Regions from separate parts of the Enterobacter pseudoroggenkampii genome, predicted to be linked through region 3. Evidence: predicted binding sites of a transcription regulator. Region 3 holds the regulator's gene; each other region holds the start of a gene.
The links. The regulator Fur, encoded in region 3, represses iron uptake genes when iron is present. The targets are predictions, from matches to a motif close to ATAATAATGAGAACNACTATCAA.
Positions count from the first base shown of each region.

Region 1: a site for Fur is predicted at 3,336-3,358, ahead of feoA (ferrous iron transporter A). Genes of this name have one in related genera too.
Region 2: a site for Fur is predicted at 4,829-4,851, ahead of zupT (zinc transporter ZupT). Genes of this name have one in related genera too.

Region 1 covers NZ_JAPMLV010000007.1:95,993-103,762, reverse strand. Annotated here, with positions in the region: gene greB (transcription elongation factor GreB) at 224-697, shown strand; gene OTG14_RS20975 (Tex family protein) at 784-3,114, shown strand; gene feoA (ferrous iron transporter A) at 3,399-3,626, shown strand; gene feoB (Fe(2+) transporter permease subunit FeoB) at 3,657-5,975, shown strand; gene feoC ([Fe-S]-dependent transcriptional repressor FeoC) at 5,988-6,224, shown strand; gene OTG14_RS20955 (YdgH/BhsA/McbA-like domain containing protein) at 6,258-6,527, opposite strand; gene bioH (pimeloyl-ACP methyl ester esterase BioH) at 6,639-7,412, opposite strand; gene gntX (DNA utilization protein GntX) at 7,449-7,770, shown strand, end outside.
Region 2 covers NZ_JAPMLV010000005.1:189,573-197,342, forward strand. Annotated here, with positions in the region: gene nudF (ADP-ribose diphosphatase) at 1-71, opposite strand, end outside; gene tolC (outer membrane channel protein TolC) at 276-1,763, shown strand; gene OTG14_RS19240 (DUF1190 family protein) at 1,954-2,622, shown strand; gene OTG14_RS19245 (glutathionylspermidine synthase family protein) at 2,625-3,785, shown strand; gene ygiD (4,5-DOPA-extradiol-dioxygenase) at 3,876-4,667, opposite strand; gene zupT (zinc transporter ZupT) at 4,864-5,637, shown strand; gene ribB (3,4-dihydroxy-2-butanone-4-phosphate synthase) at 5,670-6,323, opposite strand; FMN riboswitch at 6,430-6,580, opposite strand; gene ubiK (ubiquinone biosynthesis accessory factor UbiK) at 6,700-6,996, shown strand; gene hldE (bifunctional D-glycero-beta-D-manno-heptose-7-phosphate kinase/D-glycero-beta-D-manno-heptose 1-phosphate adenylyltransferase HldE) at 7,077-7,770, opposite strand, start outside.
Region 3 covers NZ_JAPMLV010000001.1:409,836-417,605, reverse strand. Annotated here, with positions in the region: gene potE (putrescine-ornithine antiporter) at 1-589, shown strand, start outside; gene pgm (phosphoglucomutase (alpha-D-glucose-1,6-bisphosphate-dependent)) at 694-2,334, opposite strand; gene seqA (replication initiation negative regulator SeqA) at 2,359-2,907, opposite strand; gene ybfF (esterase) at 3,091-3,864, shown strand; gene ybfE (LexA regulated protein) at 3,993-4,280, shown strand; gene fldA (flavodoxin FldA) at 4,436-4,966, shown strand; gene fur (ferric iron uptake transcriptional regulator) at 5,257-5,703, shown strand; gene chiQ (ChiQ/YbfN family lipoprotein) at 5,800-6,129, opposite strand; gene chiP (chitoporin ChiP) at 6,177-7,574, opposite strand.

The sequences.
Region 1 (7,770 bases), on a different contig from region 3:
GTACTCCCAAAGGTTCGGATAGTCTTTGTAACAGCGTATTCTAAAAAAGTGCACGTATTCGACCAGCTAATTCTGGTATAAATTCTAGTCGAAATTGTTACAAAGCATATTTAACAGCAGCTTATCTGCTCATTTCATCACATAAATCATTATTAATCCTGTCTGTTACACTGTGTGGTACGTATTGTGCGCAAGACAGAAAACCGGCAGCAAAGGCTTTACCATGAAAACGCCCCTGATCACCCGCGAAGGGTATGAGAAGCTCAAAAAAGAGATGGATTACCTCTGGCGCGAAGAGCGTCCTGAGGTGACCAAAAAAGTGACCTGGGCCGCGAGCCTGGGCGATCGCAGCGAAAACGCTGACTACCAGTACAACAAAAAGCGGCTGCGCGAAATTGACCGCCGGGTTCGCTATCTGACGAAGTGCCTCGAGAATCTCAAAATTGTCGATTACTCCCCGCAGCAGGAGGGCAAAGTGTTCTTCGGCGCGTGGGTGGAGATTGAAAACGACGACGGTGACACCCTGCGCTTTCGCATTGTCGGCTACGATGAAATTTTTGGTCGTAAGGATTACATCTCCATCGACTCGCCGATGGCTCGCGCGCTGTTGAAAAAGGAAGTGGGCGATCTGGCCGTCGTGCAGACCCCAGCCGGCGAAGCCAGCTGGTACGTCAATGAGATCGTCTACGTAAAATAGTCCGAGAGCGCCCTCCCCGGCTGGCATTTTGCCGTGTCAGCCCGTATAACTATCCCCTGATTTTTGACCCACAAGATGATAAAGCCATGATGAAAGATTCGCTCTGCCGCATTATTGCGGGTGATATTCAGGCCAGAGCCGAACAGGTAGAAGCTGCCGTTCGCCTGCTTGATGAAGGGAACACCGTGCCATTTATTGCGCGCTATCGTAAGGAAGTCACCGGCGGTCTGGATGACACGCAGCTGCGTAACCTGGAAACCCGTCTCGGTTATCTGCGCGAACTGGAAGAACGTCGTCAGGCGATCCTCAAGTCCATCGGCGAACAGGGCAAGCTGACCAGCGAACTGGAAAGCGCCATCAATGGCACCCTGAGCAAAACCGAACTCGAAGACCTCTATCTGCCGTACAAGCCGAAGCGCCGCACGCGCGGACAGATTGCGATTGAAGCGGGTCTTGAGCCGCTGGCCGACCTGCTGTGGAACGAACCGTCCCACGATCCGGATACCGAAGCGGCGAAATTCATCGACGCCGACAAAGGCGTAGCGGATACCAAGGCCGCCCTCGACGGCGCGCGCTATATTCTGATGGAGCGCTTCGCCGAAGACGCCGCCCTGCTCGCCAAAGTGCGTGATTACCTGTGGAAGAATGCCCACATCGTCTCTACCGTCGTCGCGGGTAAAGAGGAAGAAGGCGCGAAATTCCGCGACTACTTCGATCACCACGAACCGATCTCTACCGCCCCTTCCCACCGCGCGCTGGCGATGTTCCGCGGCCGCAACGAAGGCGTGCTGCAGCTCTCCCTGAACGCCGACCCGCAGTTTGACGAGCCGCCGAAAGAGAGCCACTGCGAGCAGATTATCATCGACCATCTTGGCCTGCGCCTGAACAACGCCCCGGCGGACAGTTGGCGCAAAGGCGTGGTGAGCTGGACCTGGCGCATCAAGGTGCTGATGCACCTCGAAACCGAGCTGATGGGCACCGTGCGCGAGCGTGCCGAAGATGAAGCGATTAACGTCTTCGCCCGTAACCTGCACGACCTGCTGATGGCCGCCCCTGCTGGCCTGCGCGCCACCATGGGTCTCGATCCGGGTCTGCGCACCGGTGTAAAAGTCGCTGTGGTTGACGGCACCGGCAAGCTGGTGGCTACCGATACCATTTATCCGCACACTGGCCAGGCAGCGAAAGCGGCCGTGGTAGTGGCGGCGCTGTGCGAAAAATACAACGTAGAGCTGGTTGCCATCGGCAACGGTACGGCCTCACGTGAGACCGAGCGTTTCTACCTCGACGTGCAGAAGCAGTTCCCGAAAGTGACGGCGCAGAAAGTGATCGTCAGCGAAGCGGGGGCATCCGTCTATTCCGCATCCGAGCTGGCGGCACAGGAGTTCCCGGACCTGGACGTTTCCCTGCGCGGTGCGGTCTCTATCGCTCGCCGCCTGCAGGATCCGCTGGCGGAGCTGGTGAAGATCGACCCGAAATCCATCGGCGTGGGCCAGTATCAGCACGACGTGAGCCAGACGCAGCTGGCGCGCAAGCTGGATGCTGTCGTGGAAGACTGCGTTAACGCCGTCGGCGTTGACCTGAACACCGCCTCCGTTCCGCTGCTGACCCGCGTGGCGGGCTTAACCCGCATGATGGCGCAGAACATCGTCGCCTGGCGTGACGAGAACGGCCAGTTCCAGAACCGTCAGCAGCTGCTGAAGGTGAGCCGTCTGGGGCCAAAAGCCTTTGAGCAGTGCGCGGGCTTCCTCCGCATCAACCACGGCGATAACCCGCTCGATGCCTCCACCGTTCACCCGGAAGCGTACCCTGTGGTGGAGCGTATTCTGGCCGCCACCCAGCAGGCGCTGAAAGATCTCATGGGCGACAGCAGCGCTCTGCGCAATCTGAAAGCCGTTGATTTCACCGATGACAAATTTGGTGTCCCAACCGTTACCGACATTATCAAAGAGCTGGAAAAGCCGGGCCGCGATCCGCGTCCTGAGTTCAAAACGGCGACCTTTGCTGACGGCGTGGAAACCATGAACGACCTGCTGCCCGGCATGGTGCTGGAAGGCGCAGTGACCAACGTCACCAACTTTGGCGCGTTTGTGGATATCGGCGTGCATCAGGACGGTCTGGTCCATATCTCCTCCCTTGCCGACAAGTTCGTTGAAGACCCGCACACCGTGGTCAAAGCGGGCGACATCGTGAAGGTCAAAGTGCTGGAAGTGGACCTGCAGCGCAAGCGTATCGCCCTGACCATGCGTCTGGACGAGCAGCCGGGTGACACCAACGCGCGCCGTGGCGGAAACGGCGGTGGCCGCGAGCAGCAGCGTCCGGCCGCGAAAGCGGCAAAACCGCGCGGACGTGATGCCCAGCCTGCAGGCAACAGCGCGATGATGGATGCGCTGGCGGCAGCGATGGGTAAGAAACGCTAAACCCTCACCCTAACCCTCTCCCCACAGGGGAGAGGGAATAATAATATCGTGCCGTAATATATGAAACCGATTGCACATCCATATTTAAACCACTAATTATCACCCTGTTAACAAATACTCCCCTTTTCGTTTTCCAGGCATTTCAGCAAATATTGAGCAAGGTCAAAAAGGCCGTAAATTAATATCGCAAACAACATTCCGTCACAGTTTAAATATTGCTGATAAAAACTATTCTCATTATCATCCCATAGTAGATAATTTAACCTTTCGTGGAATCAGGCGTTATGCAATTCACTCCAGACAGTGCATGGAAGATTACCGGTTTTACCCGCGAAATTAGCCCGGCCTATCGGCAAAAGCTGCTGTCGCTGGGCATGCTGCCCGGCTCGTCCTTTCAGGTCGTACGCGTGGCGCCGCTAGGTGACCCGGTTCATATCGAAACCCGCCGCGTGAATCTGGTGCTGCGTAAGAAAGACCTCGCGTTAATAGAAGTCGAAGCCTTATCCCGATAACAAGCCAGCGGTTTCAGTGAGTCTAAAAAAATGAAAAAGTTAACTATTGGCTTAATTGGCAATCCTAATTCCGGCAAGACTACGCTTTTTAACCAGCTGACTGGAGCCCGCCAGCGCGTGGGCAACTGGGCGGGCGTGACGGTTGAGCGTAAAGAGGGCCAGTTCACGACAACGGACAACCAGGTAACGCTGGTCGACCTTCCCGGCACCTACTCCTTAACCACCATTTCGTCGCAAACCTCGCTCGATGAGCAGATTGCCTGCCACTATATTCTTGGCGGTGACGCGGACCTGCTGATCAACGTGGTCGACGCCTCCAATCTCGAGCGTAACCTTTATCTGACGCTGCAGCTGCTGGAGCTGGGGATCCCCTGCATCGTGGCGCTCAACATGCTCGACATTGCGGAGAAACAAAAGCTGCGCATCGACGTCGATGCCCTCTCCGCGCGCCTGGGTTGCCCGGTGGTTCCGCTGGTCTCGACGCGCGCGCGCGGTATTGACGCGCTGAAGCTGGCCATCGACCGTCACGCGGGTAATCGCGACATTGAGCTGGTGCATTACGCGCAGCCTCTCCTGCGCGAAGCCAATTTGCTGGCGCAGAAGATGGACAACAGCATGCCTGCGAAACAGCGCCTGTGGCTTGGACTGCAGATGCTGGAAGGGGATATCTACAGCCGCGCTTACGCCGGGCATGCGGCCGATAAGCTGGACGTGACGGTGGCCCGGCTTAGCGACGAGCTGGACGACCCGGCGCTGCACATTGCCGACGCCCGTTACCAGGCCATCGCCTCGATTTGCGACGTTGTCAGTAACGCGCTGACGGCGGAACCTAGCCGCTTTACGGCGGCGGTGGATAAGGTTGTGCTTAACCGCTTCCTAGGTTTGCCGATCTTCCTGCTGGTGATGTACGTGATGTTCCTGCTTGCCATTAACATCGGTGGCGCACTGCAGCCGATTTTTGACGCCGGTTCCGTCGCGGTCTTCGTCCACGGGATCCAGTGGGTGGGTTACACCCTGCACTTCCCGGAATGGCTCACCATCTTCCTCGCGCAGGGGATCGGCGGCGGTATCAACACCGTTCTGCCGCTGGTGCCGCAGATCGGCATGATGTATCTGTTCCTCTCGTTCCTGGAAGATTCCGGCTACATGGCGCGCGCCGCGTTCGTGATGGATCGTCTGATGCAGGCGCTGGGCCTGCCGGGTAAATCCTTCGTCCCGCTGATTGTCGGCTTCGGCTGTAACGTGCCGTCGGTGATGGGCGCACGCACCCTGGATGCGCCGCGTGAACGTCTGATGACCATCATGATGGCGCCGTTTATGTCCTGCGGTGCCCGGCTGGCGATCTTTGCGGTCTTTGCGGCAGCCTTCTTTGGCCAGCAGGGCGCGCTGGCGGTCTTCTCGCTGTATGTGCTGGGCATCGTGATGGCGATCCTCACCGGTCTGATGCTGAAGCACACCATCATGCGCGGTGAAGCGTCACCGTTTGTGATGGAGCTGCCGGTGTACCACGTGCCGCATCTGAAAAGCCTGGCGATCCAGACCTGGCAGCGCCTGAAAGGCTTTGTGCTGCGCGCCGGTAAGGTAATTGTCATTGTCAGCATTTTCCTGAGCGCGCTGAACAGCTTCACCCTCAGCGGGCAGGCGGCAGATAACATCAACGACTCTGCCCTCGCTTCCGTCAGCCGCGTCATCACGCCGGTCTTCAAACCGATTGGCGTGCATGAGGATAACTGGCAGGCAACCGTCGGGCTGTTCACCGGTGCGATGGCGAAAGAGGTGGTTGTCGGCACCCTGAACACGCTTTACACCGCTGAGAACATTCAGGAACAGGAATTTAATCCAGCAGAGTTTCATCTCGGTCATGAGCTGCTGGGTGCCGTAGAGGAAACCTGGCAGAGCCTGAAGGACACCTTCAGCCTGAGCGTGCTGGCGAACCCGATTGAGGCCAGCAAAGGCGACGGCGAAATGGCGACGGGTGCCATGGGCGTGATGGGCGAGAAATTTGGCAGCGCGTCCGCGGCCTACAGCTACCTTATCTTCGTTCTGCTCTACATTCCGTGCATCTCGGTGATGGGGGCGATTGCCCGCGAGTCCAGCCGCGGCTGGATGGGCTTCTCCATCCTGTGGGGGTTAAATATTGCGTACTCGCTGTCGACGCTCTTTTATCAAACCGTTAACTTCAGTCAGCATCCGCGCTACAGCCTGGTCTGCATTCTCGCGGTTGTGCTGTTTAACGTGGTAGTGCTCGGTCTGCTGCGGCGGGCACGCAGCCGCGTCGATATCGACCTGCTGGCAAACCGTAAAACCGCCGCGACCTGCTGCAGCAGCCCGGCGGGCGACTGCCACTAAGGAGTACACCACATGGCATCGTTGATTCAGGTTCGTGACCTGCTGGCGCTACAGGGGCGGATGGAGGCGAAACAGTTGAGCCTCAGCCTGCATACGCCGCAGCCGATGATCGATGCCATGCTGGAAAGACTGGAAGCCATGGGGAAAGCCGTGCGGATTCAGGAAGACGCGGACGGCTGTCTCTCCGGCAGTTGTAAAAGCTGTCCGGAAGGAAAGGCCTGCCTCAGGGAGTGGTGGGCACTGCGCTAGTAAAGCCAGGCATCGCTGCCCGGCTTTATCGTATTACTTGTAGACGTCCGCCGTTGCGCGTACGTTCTTCGTGTCTTTGTTTGCACTGGTTACCACGTAGTACGTCCCACCCAGTTCATCCGCTTTCTTCGACAGCTCTCTGCGAGCATCCATCGGCGCGGTAGTATCAGACGTAGAGATCTCACCAACTTTGGTCAGATTCATGCCGGCAACTTTATCTTTTTCCAGCTCTTTTGCCGCAAAGACGCCAAATGAAAGTGACCCAATAACCAGAGAAGTGACAATACCTGTAACAAGTTTCATAACCTGACTCTCCATAGGATTGTTGTTTTGATTATCGTAAGCAGAACAACCGCAACGACATCTGGAGTATGGTTGCGGTGTGTAACTTTTTCCAGGCTGGATAGAAAATAATCAGTCGAAACGTTGACTTAACGCAATGAGCGCTGAACAAAACTCCGCCGGATGAGAGATGAACGGGGCATGTGCAGCTTTGGCAACGATCTGCGATTCGCTGTTTGGCCACAGTTCATCCAGCAGCGGAGCCACTTTGCGCGGCACAATTCCGTCAAGGTAACCATAAATACGCAGGTGCGGCAGCGTCAGGGCGGCCAGCGGCGCGCGCAGATCAACGGTTTTCAGGAGCTCAAGACCGCCGTTTAGCACCTCAACCTCCGGCATCGGCAGCGACAGCACGGTTTGCTTCAGCGTGCGGGCATCCTTACGGGCGGTTTCAGTTCCCATCGTCTGCAGGGCGAGGAAGCGCTCTACGGTCCGCTGGAAATCTTCGCTCAGCTGCTGCTGGAATCCCGCCAGTACCTCGGGTTTTATCCCCGGCCACGCGTCCTGCGCGCTAAAACAGGGCGACGACGCCACCGTCACCAGCGCTTGTACGCGGTCTGGTCGCGACAGCGCAACCTGGCTCGCCACCAGCCCGCCCAGGCTCCAGCCCAGCCAGACAGCGTTTTGCGGCGCGGCGTCCAGAACCTGCTGCGCCATCTCATCAAGCGACAACGCGCCATATCCGCGGCTGCGGCCAAAGCCGGGTAAATCCACCAGATGCAGTGTGAAATGCGAGGCGAGTTCCTCACGTATGCAATGCCATATCTCCGCATTCAGGCCCCATCCGTGCAGCAGCACAAGATGGCAATTTCCTGTCCCTACAGTCTGCCACCACAGCGTCTTCATCAGTTACTGTTCTCTTTTTTCACATGGAGGTTGCACATGCTAACAGTACCTGGGTTGTGCTGGCTATGCCGAATGCCGCTGGCGCTCAGCGGGTGGGGCGTCTGCTCCGTCTGTACGCGTTCGCTGGAATGGCGTATCGGGATCTGTCCACAATGTGGTTTACCGGCCACAAATTCCTCTTTGCCCTGCGGCCGCTGCCTGAAGAAATCCCCGCCGTGGAGCGCGCTGGTGGCCGTGGATGATTATGTTCCACCGCTGAGCAGGCTGATTCACGCGCTGAAGTTTTCCGGGCAGAGCTCGCTTGCACCGCCCCTTGCCCGCCTGCTATTGCTGGCGGTTTTGCAGGCACGGCGTCATC
Region 2 (7,770 bases), on a different contig from region 3:
AGCGTTTCTCGTGCAATAATTTCTACATCGTTTTTGGCGAAAGTCACGGGCAACTTATCTGGTTTTTGCATGAGTCGAGTCCTGGTAGCAATGGTTATGAAATTATGAATTTCAAGGCTGTTTGGCTGCCGTTTGTAAGGCTATATGGTAGATTGGTGCAAATTACCGCCAGATGGCACGTAACGCCAACCTTTTGGTATGGAAGATTCTGTTAGAATCGGCAATTATTTTTTAATTAGATCAGCGCTAATACTGCTTCACAACAAGGAATGCAAATGAAGAAATTGCTCCCCATCCTTATCGGCCTGAGCCTGACGGGCTTCAGTGCAATGAGCCAGGCGGAAAACCTGTTACAGGTCTACCAGCAGGCACGTCTGGGCAACCCTGATTTACGTAAATCAGCGGCCGATCGTGATGCTGCGTTTGAAAAGATTAACGAAGCGCGTAGCCCCTTGCTGCCACAGTTAGGGTTAGGTGCAGATTATACCTACAGCAACGGTTTCCGCGACGCTAACGGCGTAAACTCCAATGCTACCAGCGCCTCACTGCAATTAACACAGACGCTGTTTGATATGTCCAAATGGCGTGCCCTGACCCTGCAGGAAAAAAGCGCAGGCATCCAGGATGTGACCTATCAGACCGACCAGCAGACGCTGATCCTGAACACGGCCACGGCGTATTTCAACGTGCTGAGCGCGATTGACGCACTCTCCTACACCGAAGCGCAGAAACAGGCGATTTACCGCCAGTTAGATCAAACTACCCAGCGCTTCAACGTGGGCCTGGTGGCGATCACCGACGTGCAGAACGCCCGTTCACAGTACGACACCGTGCTGGCCAACGAAGTGACCGCGCGTAACAACCTCGATAACGCGCTGGAATCCCTGCGTCAGGTCACCGGGAATTATTATCCTGAGCTGGCGTCTCTGAACGTCGACAGCTTTAAAACGGATAAACCGCAGGCCGTTAACGCCCTGCTGAAAGAGGCGGAAAACCGCAACCTGACGTTGCTGCAGGCGCGTCTGAGCCAGGACCTGGCCCGCGAGCAAATTCGTCAGGCGCAGGACGGTCATCTGCCAACCCTGAGCCTGAGCGCCTCTACCGGTATCTCTGACACCACCTACAGTGGCTCTAAAACGAATGGTGCCAATTCGCAGGGTTATAATGACAGCAATATGGGCCAGAACAAGGTGGGCCTGAGCTTCTCTCTGCCGCTGTACCAGGGCGGTCAGGTCAACTCCCAGGTGAAACAGGCGCAGTACAACTTTGTTGGCGCGAGCGAGCAGCTGGAAAGCGCCCACCGTAACGTGGTGCAGACCGTGCGTTCCTCCTTCAACAACGTGAACGCCTCGATCAGCAGCATCAACGCCTATAAACAGGCCGTTGTGTCTGCACAGAGCTCCCTGGACGCGATGGAAGCGGGTTACTCGGTCGGTACACGTACTATCGTTGACGTGCTCGACGCGACCACCACGCTGTACAACGCGAAGCAGCAGCTCTCCAGCGCGCGTTATCAGTACCTGATTAACCAGCTGAACATTAAGCAGGCTCTGGGTACGCTGAACGAGCAAGACCTGCAGATGCTGAACAGCGCGCTGGGCAAACCGGTCTCCACCTCTCCGGAGAGCGTTGCACCTGAGAATCCTGACCAGGTTGCCGCGGTTGATAACTTCAACGCTAACAGCAACACCCCTGCTGCACAGCCCGCTGCCGCGCGTACCACAGCGCCTGCCAGCAAGGGCAATAATCCGTTCCGTAATTAAGAGTGTCATCAGGCCTGCTGCGGCCTGATGCCCTCACCCCGCCCCTCTCCCACAGGGAGAGGGAGCATCTGAATCACATCCGAACGTAAGCCAACGTAAAGATCCCCCTGATTCCGCCCCTCTTCGCTTCATTTTCAACCACTCATCCTCTATCCTGAGCGTTATTACCACTGGGTCCTGGAAGACAAAGATGAAACGGACAAAATCTATCAATCACGCTTCGTTCCGCAAGAGCTGGAACGCGCGTCACCTCACCCCTGTCGCGCTGGCGGTTACGGCTGTCTTTATGCTGGCAGGCTGTGAGAAAAATGACGAAACGGTTTCGCTGTATCAAAACGCAGACGACTGCTCTGCCGCAACCGGCAAAGCCGCCGAGTGTAAAACGGCTTATACGAGTGCGCTGAAAGAAGCAGAACGTACCGCGCCGAAATATGCCTCACGCGAAGACTGCGTGGCGGAATTCGGTGAAGGTCAGTGCCAGCAGACACCGGTCCAGGCCGGCACCGCACCTGAAAATCAGGCGCAGGCGCAGTCCAGCGGCAGCTTCTGGATGCCGCTGATGGCAGGCTACATGATGGGTCGTCTGATGGGCGGCGGTGCAGGCTACCAGCAGCAGCCGCTGTTTAGCTCGAAAAACCCGGCCAGTCCGGCTTACGGCCAATATACCGATGCCAGCGGTAAAGGCTACGGCGCAGCGACGCCTGGCCGCACCGTGACGGTACCGAAAACGGCAATGGCGCCGAAACCTGCGACGACCAGCACCATTACCCGCGGCGGGTTTGGTGAATCGGTGGCGAAGCAGACCAGCATGCAGCGCAGCGCGACAGGCACCTCCTCTACTCGCTCAATGGGCGGCTGATCATGGAACGAGTCAGTATCACCGAGCGCCCGGACTGGCGCGAAAAAGCCACCGAGTACGGTTTTAACTTCCACACCATGTACGGCGAGCCGTACTGGTGTGAAGACGCTTACTACAAGCTCACGCTGGCCCAGGTTGAGAAGCTGGAAGAGGTGACGGCAGAGCTGCATCAGATGTGCCTGAAGGTCGTGGAAAAGGTCATCGACAGCGACGAGCTGATGGCAAAGTTCCGCATTCCGAAGCACACCTGGAGCTTTGTCCGCCAGTCGTGGAAAACAAATCAGCCTTCGCTTTACTCTCGCCTGGATCTGGCGTGGGACGGCAAAGGTGAACCGAAGCTTCTGGAAAACAACGCCGATACCCCAACTTCCCTGTACGAAGCGGCGTTCTTCCAGTGGATCTGGCTGGAAGACCAGGCCAATGCCGGAAACCTGCCGGAAGGCAGCGACCAGTTCAACAGCCTGCAGGAGAAGCTGATCGAGCGCTTCGCCGAGCTACGCGAGCAGTTTGGCTTCAACCTGCTGCATCTCGCCTGCTGCCGCGACACGGAAGAAGACCGTGGCACGGTTCAGTATCTGCAGGACTGCGCTGCCGAAGCGGAAGTGGCGACCGAGTTCCTCTATATCGAGGATATCGGACTGGGTGAAAAAGGTCAGTTTACGGATACGCAGGATCAGGTGATCAGCAACCTGTTCAAGCTCTACCCGTGGGAGTACATGCTCCGCGAGATGTTCTCCACCAAGCTGGAAGATGCTGGCGTGCGCTGGCTGGAACCGGCCTGGAAGAGCATTATCTCTAACAAAGCCCTGCTGCCGATGCTCTGGGAGATGTTCCCGAATCACCCGAACCTGCTGCCGGCGTATTTTGCGGAAGATGATTACCCGCAGATGGAGAAATACGTCGTTAAGCCGATCTTCTCCCGCGAAGGCGCGAACGTGTCGATTATCGAAAACGGTAAGACGCTGGAAGCGGTTGAAGGGCCGTACGGCGAAGAAGGGATGATCGTCCAGGAGTTCTATCCACTGCCGAAATTTGGCGACAGCTATACGCTGATTGGCAGCTGGCTCATCAACGATCTGCCAGCCGGAATTGGCATTCGCGAAGATCGCGCGCTGATCACGCAGGATCTGTCGCGGTTCTATCCGCATATTTTTGTGGAGTAAGACTGCGGCCTGATGCCCTCACCCCAGCCCTCTCCCACAGGGAGAGGGTGCACACACTAAAAACGGCAACCTGAAGTTGCCGTTTTGCTTTTATTTCCCCACCTGCACCGACAGCATACTCAGACTCCCCATCTCAATACCGTCAACCGGGATCGTAACCGGCTCCTGACCATCCCACGCGCCAAGCACGTACAGCAGCGGCAGGAAGTGTTCCGGCGTCGGGTTAGAAAGCGAACCGCCCTCATGATCCAGATAGTTCACCAGCGGATGCTCCTCAGCCGGCCCCTGCCACGTCAGGTTTGCTTTAACGTAGTCGTTAAAAGCGGTCGCCCACGGGTAAGGCGTATTCTCACCGTGCCAGCGCGCCGTGCGCAGGTTGTGCACCACGTTGCCGCTTGCCACCAGCATGATGCCTTCATCACGAAGCGTTGCCAGCTTGCGGCCCATCTCCAGATGCCAGGCGGCCGGTTTGGTGCTGTCGATGCTCAGCTGCACCATCGGGATATCCGCATCAGGATACATTTTAATCAGCACGCCCCAGGAGCCATGGTCAAAACCCCAGGCTTCTTTATCCAGCGTTACAGGAACAGGCGCCAGCAGATCCACCAGCCTTTGTGCCAGCTCAGGCGAGCCGGGGGCTGGATAATGCGTGTCATACAGCGCCTGCGGGAAGCCGCCAAAATCATGAATGGTTTTTGGCGCTTCCATGGCAGTCACGCCCGTTCCACGGGTGAACCAGTGCGCGGATACCACCACAATCGCTTTTGGACGCGGCAACGTCTCGCCCAGGCTACGCCATACGCGGGTATAGACGTTGTCTTCCAGAACGTTCATAGGGCTGCCGTGACCTAAAAACAGGGCTGGCATACGGGAAGAAGTCATGGTGATATCCTTACAGAAGGTGTCAATTTAATGGTGCTACATTACGCGCAATCCGGCAAAGATGAACGCAGATAAGCGTGAAGATCATCATCAGGAAATTTGAATGTAAGGAATGTGTAAAGCCGGGGTTCGCCCCTCGCTTTGCCAGAAATGAATCATTTATATTAATGAGAATCATTATCACAAGGAGTTATGCATGTCAGTCCCCTTGATCCTGACCATACTCGCGGGCGCTGCGACCTTTATCGGTGCGATCCTCGGCGTACTTGGTCAAAAGCCCTCTAACCGCGTACTGGCCTTCTCGCTGGGCTTTGCTGCCGGGATCATGCTGCTCATCTCCCTGATGGAGATGCTGCCTGCCGCGCTGGGCACAGAAGGCATGTCTCCGCTGCTGGGTTACGGCATGTTTGTTTTTGGCCTGCTGGGGTACTTTGCCCTCGACCGGATGCTGCCGCACGCGCATCCGCAGGATTTAATGCAGAAAAACGTAACGCCCATGCCGCGGAATATTAAGCGAACGGCGGTTCTGCTGACGCTGGGCATCAGCCTGCATAATTTCCCGGAAGGGGTCGCCACCTACGTGACGGCCAGCAGCAATCTGGAAATGGGCTTTGGCATCGCACTGGCGGTGGCCTTACACAATATTCCTGAAGGACTGGCCGTCGCCGGACCGGTCTATGCCGCCACGGGCTCGAAACGCACCGCAGTGTTCTGGGCAGGTATTTCCGGGATGGCCGAAATCCTTGGCGGCGTGCTGGCCTGGCTGATCCTTGGTAGCCTGGTCTCTCCGGTAGTGATGGCGGCGATTATGGCAGCGGTAGCCGGGATCATGGTTGCACTTTCGGTGGATGAACTGATGCCGCTGGCGAAGGAGATAGATCCTAACAACAACCCCAGCTATGGCGTGCTGTGCGGAATGTCGGTGATGGGATTAAGCCTGGTTCTGCTGCAGACCGCAGGAATCGGGTAAAAAAACGCCGGGATATCCCGGCGTTTTTATTATCAGCTGGCTTTGCGCTCGTGCGCCTGGCGATACTCCACCAGATCTTCAATCGTTACCACCGGCATGTTGTGCAGACGCGCAAAGGTGATGCACTCCGGCGCGCGCGCCATAGTGCCGTCATCGTTGGTCAGTTCACACAGCACACCCGCAGGTTTGAAGCCCGCCAGCGTCACCAGGTCGATGGTCGCTTCGGTGTGACCGCCGCGGGTCAGGACGCCGCCCGCCTGCGCGCGCAGTGGGAAGACGTGGCCTGGACGATGCAGATCGGATGGCTTCGCACCGTCAGCAATCGCGGCACGTACGGTGGTCAGGCGGTCAGCCGCAGACACACCGGTGGTCACGCCATGCGCCGCTTCAATAGTCACGGTAAAACCGGTACCAAAGGCGCTGGTGTTGTTTTCGACCATCATCGGCAGCTCGAGCTGCTTACGACGATCTTCGGTAATACACAGGCATACGATGCCGCTGCCGTGACGGATGGTCAGCGCCATCTGTTCAACGGTCATGTTTTCGGCGGCGAAAATCATGTCGCCTTCGTTTTCACGGTTTTCATCGTCAAGCACCATCACACCGCGGCCTTCGCGCAGTGCATCCAGTGCATGTTCAACACGTTGAGTTGAAGTGCCAAAAGAGGAAAGTAGCGTCTGATTCATGGTAAAAAAACCTCATTAACATTATGGTTACCAGAATCAGGGCAGTCTTAGGAGCGCCGTATAAGCGGCAAAAAGATAACGTGAGCGGGCCCATGCCCGACTGGATCGTTACTCTCTCCCATCCGGACTCTAACCGTCGGCTCCGGAATTACACCGGATCTGCTGACCTTTGAGTTTTCACCCAAAGCGCTCGCGGGCTTTCAGCGTCACGCTGATTTACCGCCGGTGGGGAATTTCGCCCCGCCCTGAGAATAAGCGAGATAACTATAACGCTATTGATTATCCTGGGCAATGCATAAGCATCAAACAATTTTGTTTACCCCGGGCATGACGCGCTACAATGGACACTAACACCTTTCCATCAAGGGAAACGACAATGATTAACCCGAAGAAAATTGAGCAAATTGCGCGTCAGGTTCATGAATCCATGCCGAAAGGCATTCGTGAATTTGGTGATGACGTTGAGAAGAAAATCCGCCAGACGCTGCAGGCGCAGTTGGTTCGCCTTGATCTAGTCAGCCGCGAAGAGTTTGACGTGCAGACCCAGGTTCTGCTGCGCACCCGCGAGAAGCTGGCGCTGCTGGAACAGCGTCTGACCGAGCTGGAAAACCGCAATGCGCCGGAAGAAGTGAAACCGGCACCGGCTATTCCGCCGGTGGATAACCAGGAGTAAGTGCGGCCTGATGCCCTCACCCCAGCCCTCTCCCACAGGGAGAGGGTGAAAAAATAAACGGGCCAGCTGGCCCGTTTTTTTTACTGACTGTCTTTCTGGATCTTCCTGATGATGTTGGTGGTGGAACACCCGTCCTCAAAGTTGAGCACCATCACCTCGCCGCCGTTGGCCCAGACCTCTTCGCTGCCCGCGATTTGCTCCGGCTTGTAATCCCCGCCTTTTACCAGCAGATCCGGCAGAATACCGGCAATCAGGCGCTGCGGTGTGTCTTCTTCAAACGACACCACCCAGTCCACGGCTTCCAGCGCGCCGAGCACGATCATCCGCTGCTCAAGCGGGTTCACCGGACGCGTTTCACCCTTCAGGCGTTTCGTCGACGCATCGCTGTTGACCGCCACAATCAGGCGATCGCCCAGCTTGCGCGCATTCGCCAGATAGGAGACGTGGCCCGCGTGCAGGATGTCAAACACGCCGTTGGTCATCACCACTTTCTCACCGCGCTTGCGCGCGGCGGCGACGGCCACTTTAAGCTCGTCTTCGGTCATAACGCCAAAACCGGTGTCCGCACGGCCGCGCACCGCGTTTTCCAGCTCGATTGGGGAAACGGTTGAGGTACCGAGCTTACCAACGACCACACCCGCCGCGGCGTTAGCGAAGTAGCACGCCTCTTCCAGAGAGTTTCCTGCGGCCAGCGTCGCCGCCAGCACGCCGATCACCGTATCACCGGCACCGGTCACATCGTACACTTCCTGCGCCTGGGTTGGCATATGCAGC
Region 3 (7,770 bases):
CATTGCGGGCATCGTACCGAATATGGATCTGGCCAACTCCACGGCGCCGTTCGGGCTGGCCTTCGCGCAGATGTTCACTCCGGAAGTCGGGAAAGTGATCATGGGTCTGATGGTGATGTCCTGCTGCGGTTCACTCCTTGGGTGGCAGTTCACCATCGCACAGGTGTTTAAATCTTCGGCTGATGAAGGTTACTTCCCAAAAATCTTCTCCCGCGTGACCAAAGCCGATGCGCCGGTGCAGGGCATGCTGGCGATTGTCATCTTCCAGAGCGGATTGTCGCTGATGACCATTAGCCCGTCGCTAAACAGCCAGTTCAACGTGCTGGTCAACCTGGCGGTCGTGACAAATATCATTCCGTATATTCTGTCGATGGCGGCGCTGGTGATTATTCAGAAAGTCGCGAAGGTGGATCCGCGCAAAGCGCGTGCGGCGAATATCGTGGCGCTGATTGGGGCAATCTACAGCTTCTACGCGCTCTACTCATCCGGCCAGGAAGCGATGCTGTATGGCGCGATGGTGACCTTTATGGGCTGGACGCTGTACGGTCTGGTGTCACCACGGTTTGAATTGAAGAACAAGCACAGTTAGGTAAAAGCAAAACGGCAACCCAAGGGTTGCCGTTTTTATTGTTTTCTCCCTCTCCCTGTGGGAGAGGGCCGGGGTGAGGGCATCAGCCCGCACACAAACCGCACTTACGCGTTTTTTAGCACTTCGCTGACAATCTCTACCGCTTCTTTCTCAATCTGCTGACGGTGCTCAGCGCCGAGGAAGCTTTCGCAATAGATTTTATACGCATCTTCCGTACCGGATGGACGCGCGGCGAACCAGCCGTTTTCGGTCATCACTTTCAGCCCACCAATGGAGGCACCGTTGCCCGGTGCCGCCGTCAGACGCGCGGTGATCGGGTCACCTGCCAGGGTGCTTGCGCTGACCATCTCCGGAGAGAGTTTGGACAGGGCCGCTTTCTGAGCTGACGTCGCGCTAGCCTGAATACGGTTATAGCTTGGTGCACCAAAGCGTGCCGCCAGATCATTGTAATGTTCCTGCGGGTTTTTACCGGTGACCGCGGTGATTTCCGCCGCCAGCAGGCACATGATGATGCCGTCTTTATCGGTTGACCATGGCGTGCCGTCGAAACGCAGGAAAGAGGCCCCCGCGCTCTCTTCACCACCGAAACCAAAGCTGCCGTCGTGCAGACCGTCAACGAACCATTTGAAGCCCACCGGCACTTCCACCAGCTTGCGGCCCAGCGCCTCGACCACGCGGTCGATCATCGCCGAGGAAACCAGCGTTTTACCGACGGCCACCTCTTTGCCCCACTGCGGACGGTGCTGGAACAGGTAGTTAATCGCAACCGCCAGATAGTGGTTCGGGTTCATCAGCCCGGCAGGGGTGACGATACCGTGACGGTCATAATCCGGGTCGTTAGCAAACGCCAGATCGAATTTATCACGCAGCGCCAGCAGGCCCGCCATTGCGCACTCGGAAGAGCAGTCCATACGGATCGCGCCGTCTTTATCCAGGTGCATAAAACGGAAGGTCTGATCGACGTGATCGTTCACGATGGTCAGATCCAGATTGTAATGCTCGGCGATACGCTTCCAGTATTCGATACCGGAGCCGCCCAACGGATCCACGCCCAGCTTCAGGCCAGCTTTCTGAATGGCCGCCATATCGACGATATCCGCCAGCCCTTCCACGAACGGCTGAACCAGATCCTGCTCTTTCACGCGGCCGGACGCCATGGCCGCATCCAGAGAGATGCGCTTCACGCCTTTCAGGCCGTCAGCCAGCAACGCGTTCGCACGATCTTCCACCACTTTGGTGACGTTGGTGTCGGCCGGGCCACCGTTAGGCGGGTTGTATTTGATGCCACCGTCTTCCGGCGGGTTGTGGGATGGCGTGATAACGATACCGTCAGCCAGCGCGCCACCTTTTTTGTTGTGTACCAGGATAGCGTTAGAGACCGCAGGCGTTGGGGTGAAGCCATTGTTCTCCTGAACAATGACATCGACGCCGTTTGCAGCCAGCACTTCCACAACAGAGATGAACGCCGGTTCAGACAGGGCATGGGTATCTTTCCCCACGTAGCACGGACCGGTAACGCCGTTTTTAGCGCGCTCTTCCGCAATGGCCTGAGCAATGGCCAGAATGTGCGGTTCGTTAAAGCTGTGGCGCGCCGCGCTGCCGCGGTGACCAGATGTACCAAACTTCACTGCGTGTTCTGCGTTGCCCACGACCGGCTTCAGCACGTAATACTGCGCGGTCAGCTGAGCGACGTTAATCAAATCGCTTTGTTGTGCAGGTTGGCCTGCACGGCTGTGATTTGCCATTACCGGGTCCTTCTGATGCAAGGGTTAAATTGTACCGCAAACCTTTTCAATCAATTCCGCCGGGAACTGCATGGACTGCATGATGTGTTCAATCATGCTGCACTTGCGGTCCGTATTGGTATTGGTGATCACCCAGTACGGGGTGCCAGGAACATGTTTGGGTTTGGTTTGATTGCCATTTTGCAGCAGCGTCTGCTCGTCGCCCGCGAAATAGACGCGAGTACGACCGTGCAGCGACTCGGTCGCTTCAGCAAACGCTTTGTTATCCAGTGAATAAAGTGTAGACAGCACCAGCATAAAGCGGTTAACCGCCTTTTTCTGTTCCGCATATTCATCGGAGAGCAGCAGCTCGCGCATCGCGCGCACTTTATCTTTTGCCGGCGTCACGGCAGGTTTTGCTTGTGCAACAACGCTCGGCTGAGACACGACATCTTTGGTGACTGGGGTAGCAGGCTGTGAAGCGGCGGAAATTTTAAGCATGCGCCGTAAAATGTCGGACGCGCTCTCCCCGATATGCCGCGTCTGGCTGGCAATATACTGATAGAGTTCGTCATCAACTTCGATTGTTTTCATCTTAATCCAGTGCGATATCTTATCTGAATACAAGTCATTGGGATTATAAGGTCAAATCCCAACAGCGGATAGCGTCAAACCAGGTTGGCGGCAAAAGTCAGATTAAACTGGAACCTTGCAGCCGGGCGGCAGAATGGTCAACATGATACCCTAACCTGACATACGTAAAAAAAGAACTTTGCCATGAAATTGAATACCCGAGCGCAAACTGCACAATCGCCGAACAATAATTCTCCCATCGTACTGGTTCACGGGCTTTTTGGCAGCCTGGATAACCTGGGCGTGCTGGCACGCGATCTGGTTACCGACCACGATATTTTACAGGTCGATATGCGCAATCACGGTCTTTCCGGGCGTTCCGACGAGATGACCTACGCGGCGATGGCGCAGGATCTGCTGGATACGCTGGACGCACATAGCCTGCAGAAGGTAACGCTGATCGGGCATTCAATGGGTGGTAAAGCGGTGATGGCCCTGACGGCACTGGCCCCGGACCGTATTAGCGGCCTGGTGGTAATTGACGTCGCGCCCGTGGATTATGACGTCCGTCGTCACGACGAGATTTTTGCCGCCATTAATGCGGTCACAGAAGCGGGTGTCGCGACACGCCAACAGGCGGCTGCCGTCATGCGTGAGCATCTTGATGAAGAAGGCGTCGTGCAGTTCCTGCTGAAGTCGTTTGTTGACGGGCAATGGCGTTTTAACGTGCCGGTGCTCTGGGACCAGTACAACAACATCGTGGGCTGGAAAACCGTCCCCGCCTGGCCGCACCCTACCCTCTTTATTCGCGGCGGAAACTCACCTTACGTAACCGACGCGTACCGCGACACGCTGCTGGCCCAGTTCCCGCAGGCTCGCGCCCACGTTATTGCCGGTGCCGGGCACTGGGTGCATGCGGAAAAACCTGACGCCGTGCTGCGCGCCATTCGCCGCTATCTTGCTGATACTGCAAATTGATTAAAAAGAGAGCGACTGGAAGGCTGCAGGCGTCCAGTCGTTGGCGTGCCGTTTTTGGTGATGTATGATGGCGCGCTTATCGCCCGGGCATTAGCAGGGCGGCGTGTTTCCCCCGAAGTCTCAGAATCATGGCCAAAGAACAAACGGACCGTACGACACTAGATCTGTTCGCGAATGAGCGTCGCCCGGGACGACCCAAGACGAATCCGCTTTCGCGCGATGAACAGCTGCGTATCAATAAACGCAACCAGCTTAAACGCGATAAAAATCGTGGGCTTAAGCGTGTCGAACTGAAGCTTAACGCCGACGCCGTCGATGCGCTGAACGAGCTGGCCGACGCGCGAAATATCAGCCGCAGTGAACTCATTGAAGAGATGTTGATCGCTCAGCTTGAAACGTTACGCGGCCAGGCATAAGTCTGAAAATCCCCTTTATCGCCCTTTTCATGTAGCACAGAGTGCAGTCCTGCGCGATAGCTGTTTCCGCAGGGTTGCCAGTTCTGCTATTATTGCCCTTATCCGTGGCCGAATTGCGCCACCATACTATTAAGTTTCAAGAGGTTATTTTACTCATGGCAATCATCGGCATTTTCTTTGGCAGTGATACCGGCAATACCGAAAATATCGCAAAAAACATTCAAAAACAGCTCGGTAAAGACGTTGCTGATGTGCATGACATCGCCAAGAGCAGCAAAGAAGATCTGGAAGGCTATGACATTTTGCTGCTGGGTATCCCAACCTGGTACTACGGTGAAGCCCAGTGCGACTGGGATGATTTCTTCCCGACGCTGGAAGAAGTCGACTTCAACGGTAAGCTGGTCGCCCTGTTTGGCTGTGGCGATCAGGAAGACTACGCCGAATACTTCTGTGACGCGCTGGGCACCATCCGCGACATCATTGAGCCGAATGGCGCGGTTATTGTAGGCCACTGGCCGACCGCCGGTTACCACTTCGAAGCGTCTAAAGGCCTGGCCGATGACGATCACTTCGTGGGTCTGGCCATCGACGAAGACCGTCAGCCAGAACTGACCGCCGAGCGTGTTGAGAAGTGGGTGAAGCAGATCCGTGAAGAACTGCACCTGGACGATATTCTGAACGCCTGATTATTTCGCGGCGCAACTGCGGTTGCGCCCATGCCCCAGGTCAAACCGATTAAATTAATCGCTACAATCTTTTAACTTTTTCGCCCAGACCTGTACAATGTCTCCCTGATAAAATGTGGTTTTCCATTGAGCAAGTTTGTTGGTGATACCCCATTTTTATAAGCATATTTTGCCTGAGACTTGCAGTTTTCATTTAGCCATGGCAGTTCTATAATGAGACGCATTATCCCAGGTGCATTTTCTGTCACTTCCTACAGAAGTGAATCGTTTAGCAACAGGACAGATTCCGCATGACTGACAACAATACCGCATTAAAGAAGGCTGGCCTGAAAGTTACGCTTCCTCGGTTAAAAATCCTTGAAGTGCTTCAGGGTCCAGACAATCACCATGTCAGTGCGGAAGACCTTTATAAACGTCTTATCGACATGGGTGAAGAGATTGGGCTGGCTACCGTCTATCGCGTGCTGAACCAGTTTGATGACGCGGGCATTGTTACCCGTCATAATTTCGAAGGCGGTAAATCTGTTTTCGAACTGACCCAGCAGCAGCACCACGATCACCTGATCTGCCTCGATTGCGGCAAGGTCATTGAATTCAGCGATGATTCCATCGAATCACGCCAGCGTGAAATCGCCGCGCGTCATGGCATCCGCCTGACCAACCACAGCCTGTACCTTTACGGTCATTGTGCTGAAGGCGATTGCCGCGAAGACGACCACGCGCACGACGCGAAATAAACAAGTGTTCATACTCTGAGCCAGCCGTAAGGTTGGCTTTTTTTTGCCTAAAAAAATGCCCGGTGGCGCAGCGCCACCGGGCATGATAACAGCGAGTTACTTACTGTTATTGCTTCGAATTTCTTTCCAAATCTGGTCGCAACGCTTCGCCACTTCCTGATCGTTACCGGTTTTACGCGCCTGGATACAGGCCTGGTAATCCATTACGCGGACATTTTCCTGCGTCGCGAACTGCTCATGCGCTTTCTCTTTCTTCAGCACGTTTAGCACGCTCTGACAGGCTTCAATTTTTTCCGGCGAACCTTCCGCAGTATTAATGCAGGCGCTATATGCCTCCTTCAGGCGGGAGTCCTCTTTTGGTGCCTGAGTCTGCGCACACGCCACCAGCCCTGATGCCAGCAACGCGACGACTACGATTTTTTTCATCATATACAGTCTCCATACCGGCGGGACTCAGCCCGCCAGTGCGTTTATCAGAAGATGGTGAATGGGGCGATAACCATGAATTTCACGTCACGTTCATCCTGGAAGATGTTGCCGTAACCGCCCGCATAGCTCGGGATATCGGAGTGGTTGTCATACTGGGTGAAGTGCAGTTTGAACATCGTGCCTTTCGCGCGGCCATCCTGCAGGGTATAGATTGCATCCAGGCTGTAGGAAGACTCTTTCAGGCGATAGTTGGGATCGTAGTATGCGTCCGGTGTTGCCATATCGGCAGGTTTTGCGTCCCAGGCGTAAGCGTAAGAAGCGCCCACCGCCCAGCCAGGCAGGTTCCAGTTTTTCAGGTCGTACATTGCACCGAAGAAGACCGCTTTCTCGCCGTCGGCGTTGAAGTCTGAGCGGTTATCCCACCAGATATCAAGACGGCCGTTGGAGGAGGCGTAGGTCGGAGTCATACGCTGCAGGAAGTAGCCCTGCTGCCCTTCCGCCTTCACCCATGTGCCTTCCAGACGCAAATCAACCTGACCAACCTTGTAGCCGAAGGTGAGTGCCTGCAGCCACGCGGTGCCGTCATAAATGTCATTGACCCCACCGTTACTGACTTTATCGCGCGTACCGTAGAACTGGTAGCTGGTACTCAGCGGGCTACCCGCGACATCAAACTTATAGCTGGCCTTGGCAAAGTACTGATCGATATAGCCTTGTGCCTGACCAAATGCCGCTTCAAGCACCAGATCGTTTTTGAAGTCGTATTTCGCGCCCAGCGAGTGCAGGTAATCGACTTTGGTTTTTTTATCGTTCTGGTAGAACTTGTCCATCTCGATGTGCCAAGGCGCTTTGTACTCGTTGGTCCACATATAGGAGAAGCTCAACGCACCCGCATCACCGTAGTCAAAGTTAGCCCCCGCTTCCGCACCCTGATAGGTACCCGGCATAAAGCTCCAGTGTGGCGCTAACAGAGTCTGGCCAGTTGGCTGAATATAACCGCCGCGCGCCCATACCGGACCGTATTTAAATTTCGCCGCGGCTTTGTAAAGGCTTATACCGCTCTTATCCCCGGACCAGTCTTCATCATAGGCTTTGTTGCTGGAGGAGAAGGCGATTTCGTTCGGGTGGCCGCTGTCGCCGTTTTCCGCCATTTCAATCGCGGTAAACGCAGCAATATCCAGACCGAACATATCCGCGGCATAGCCTGACTGGAAGTCCAGGTTGGCGTTCCAGGTGGAGTGAGAAAGGTTGGTTTTGTATTTATCTTCAGTGACGTCTTTACGGTCACGCTCACGCTGCCAGTAATAAATACCGCCCGTGAGGGTAGAATCTTCGATGAAACCCGCTGCTTTTGCCTCTGGCGCAATCACAAGTCCCGACATTGCTGTCACACCGGCAATAGCCAGCGCCAGCGCACTACGTTTGCCACTGAACGTACGCATAGATTATTCCTCTTTGACGAATTAAAACGCCTGAAACGGCGTAAATAAAAAAGACCAAATGGTCAGGGGTAGTTTTAAATACCCTCGAATTAACTACCGTCTTTAGGTTATTTTTCGCGACGCGAATTATCAATGCTTTTTAGCGGACAAAAGTCAGGATTATGACGAAGTGCACATAATTGGTAGTGCTTTGTAA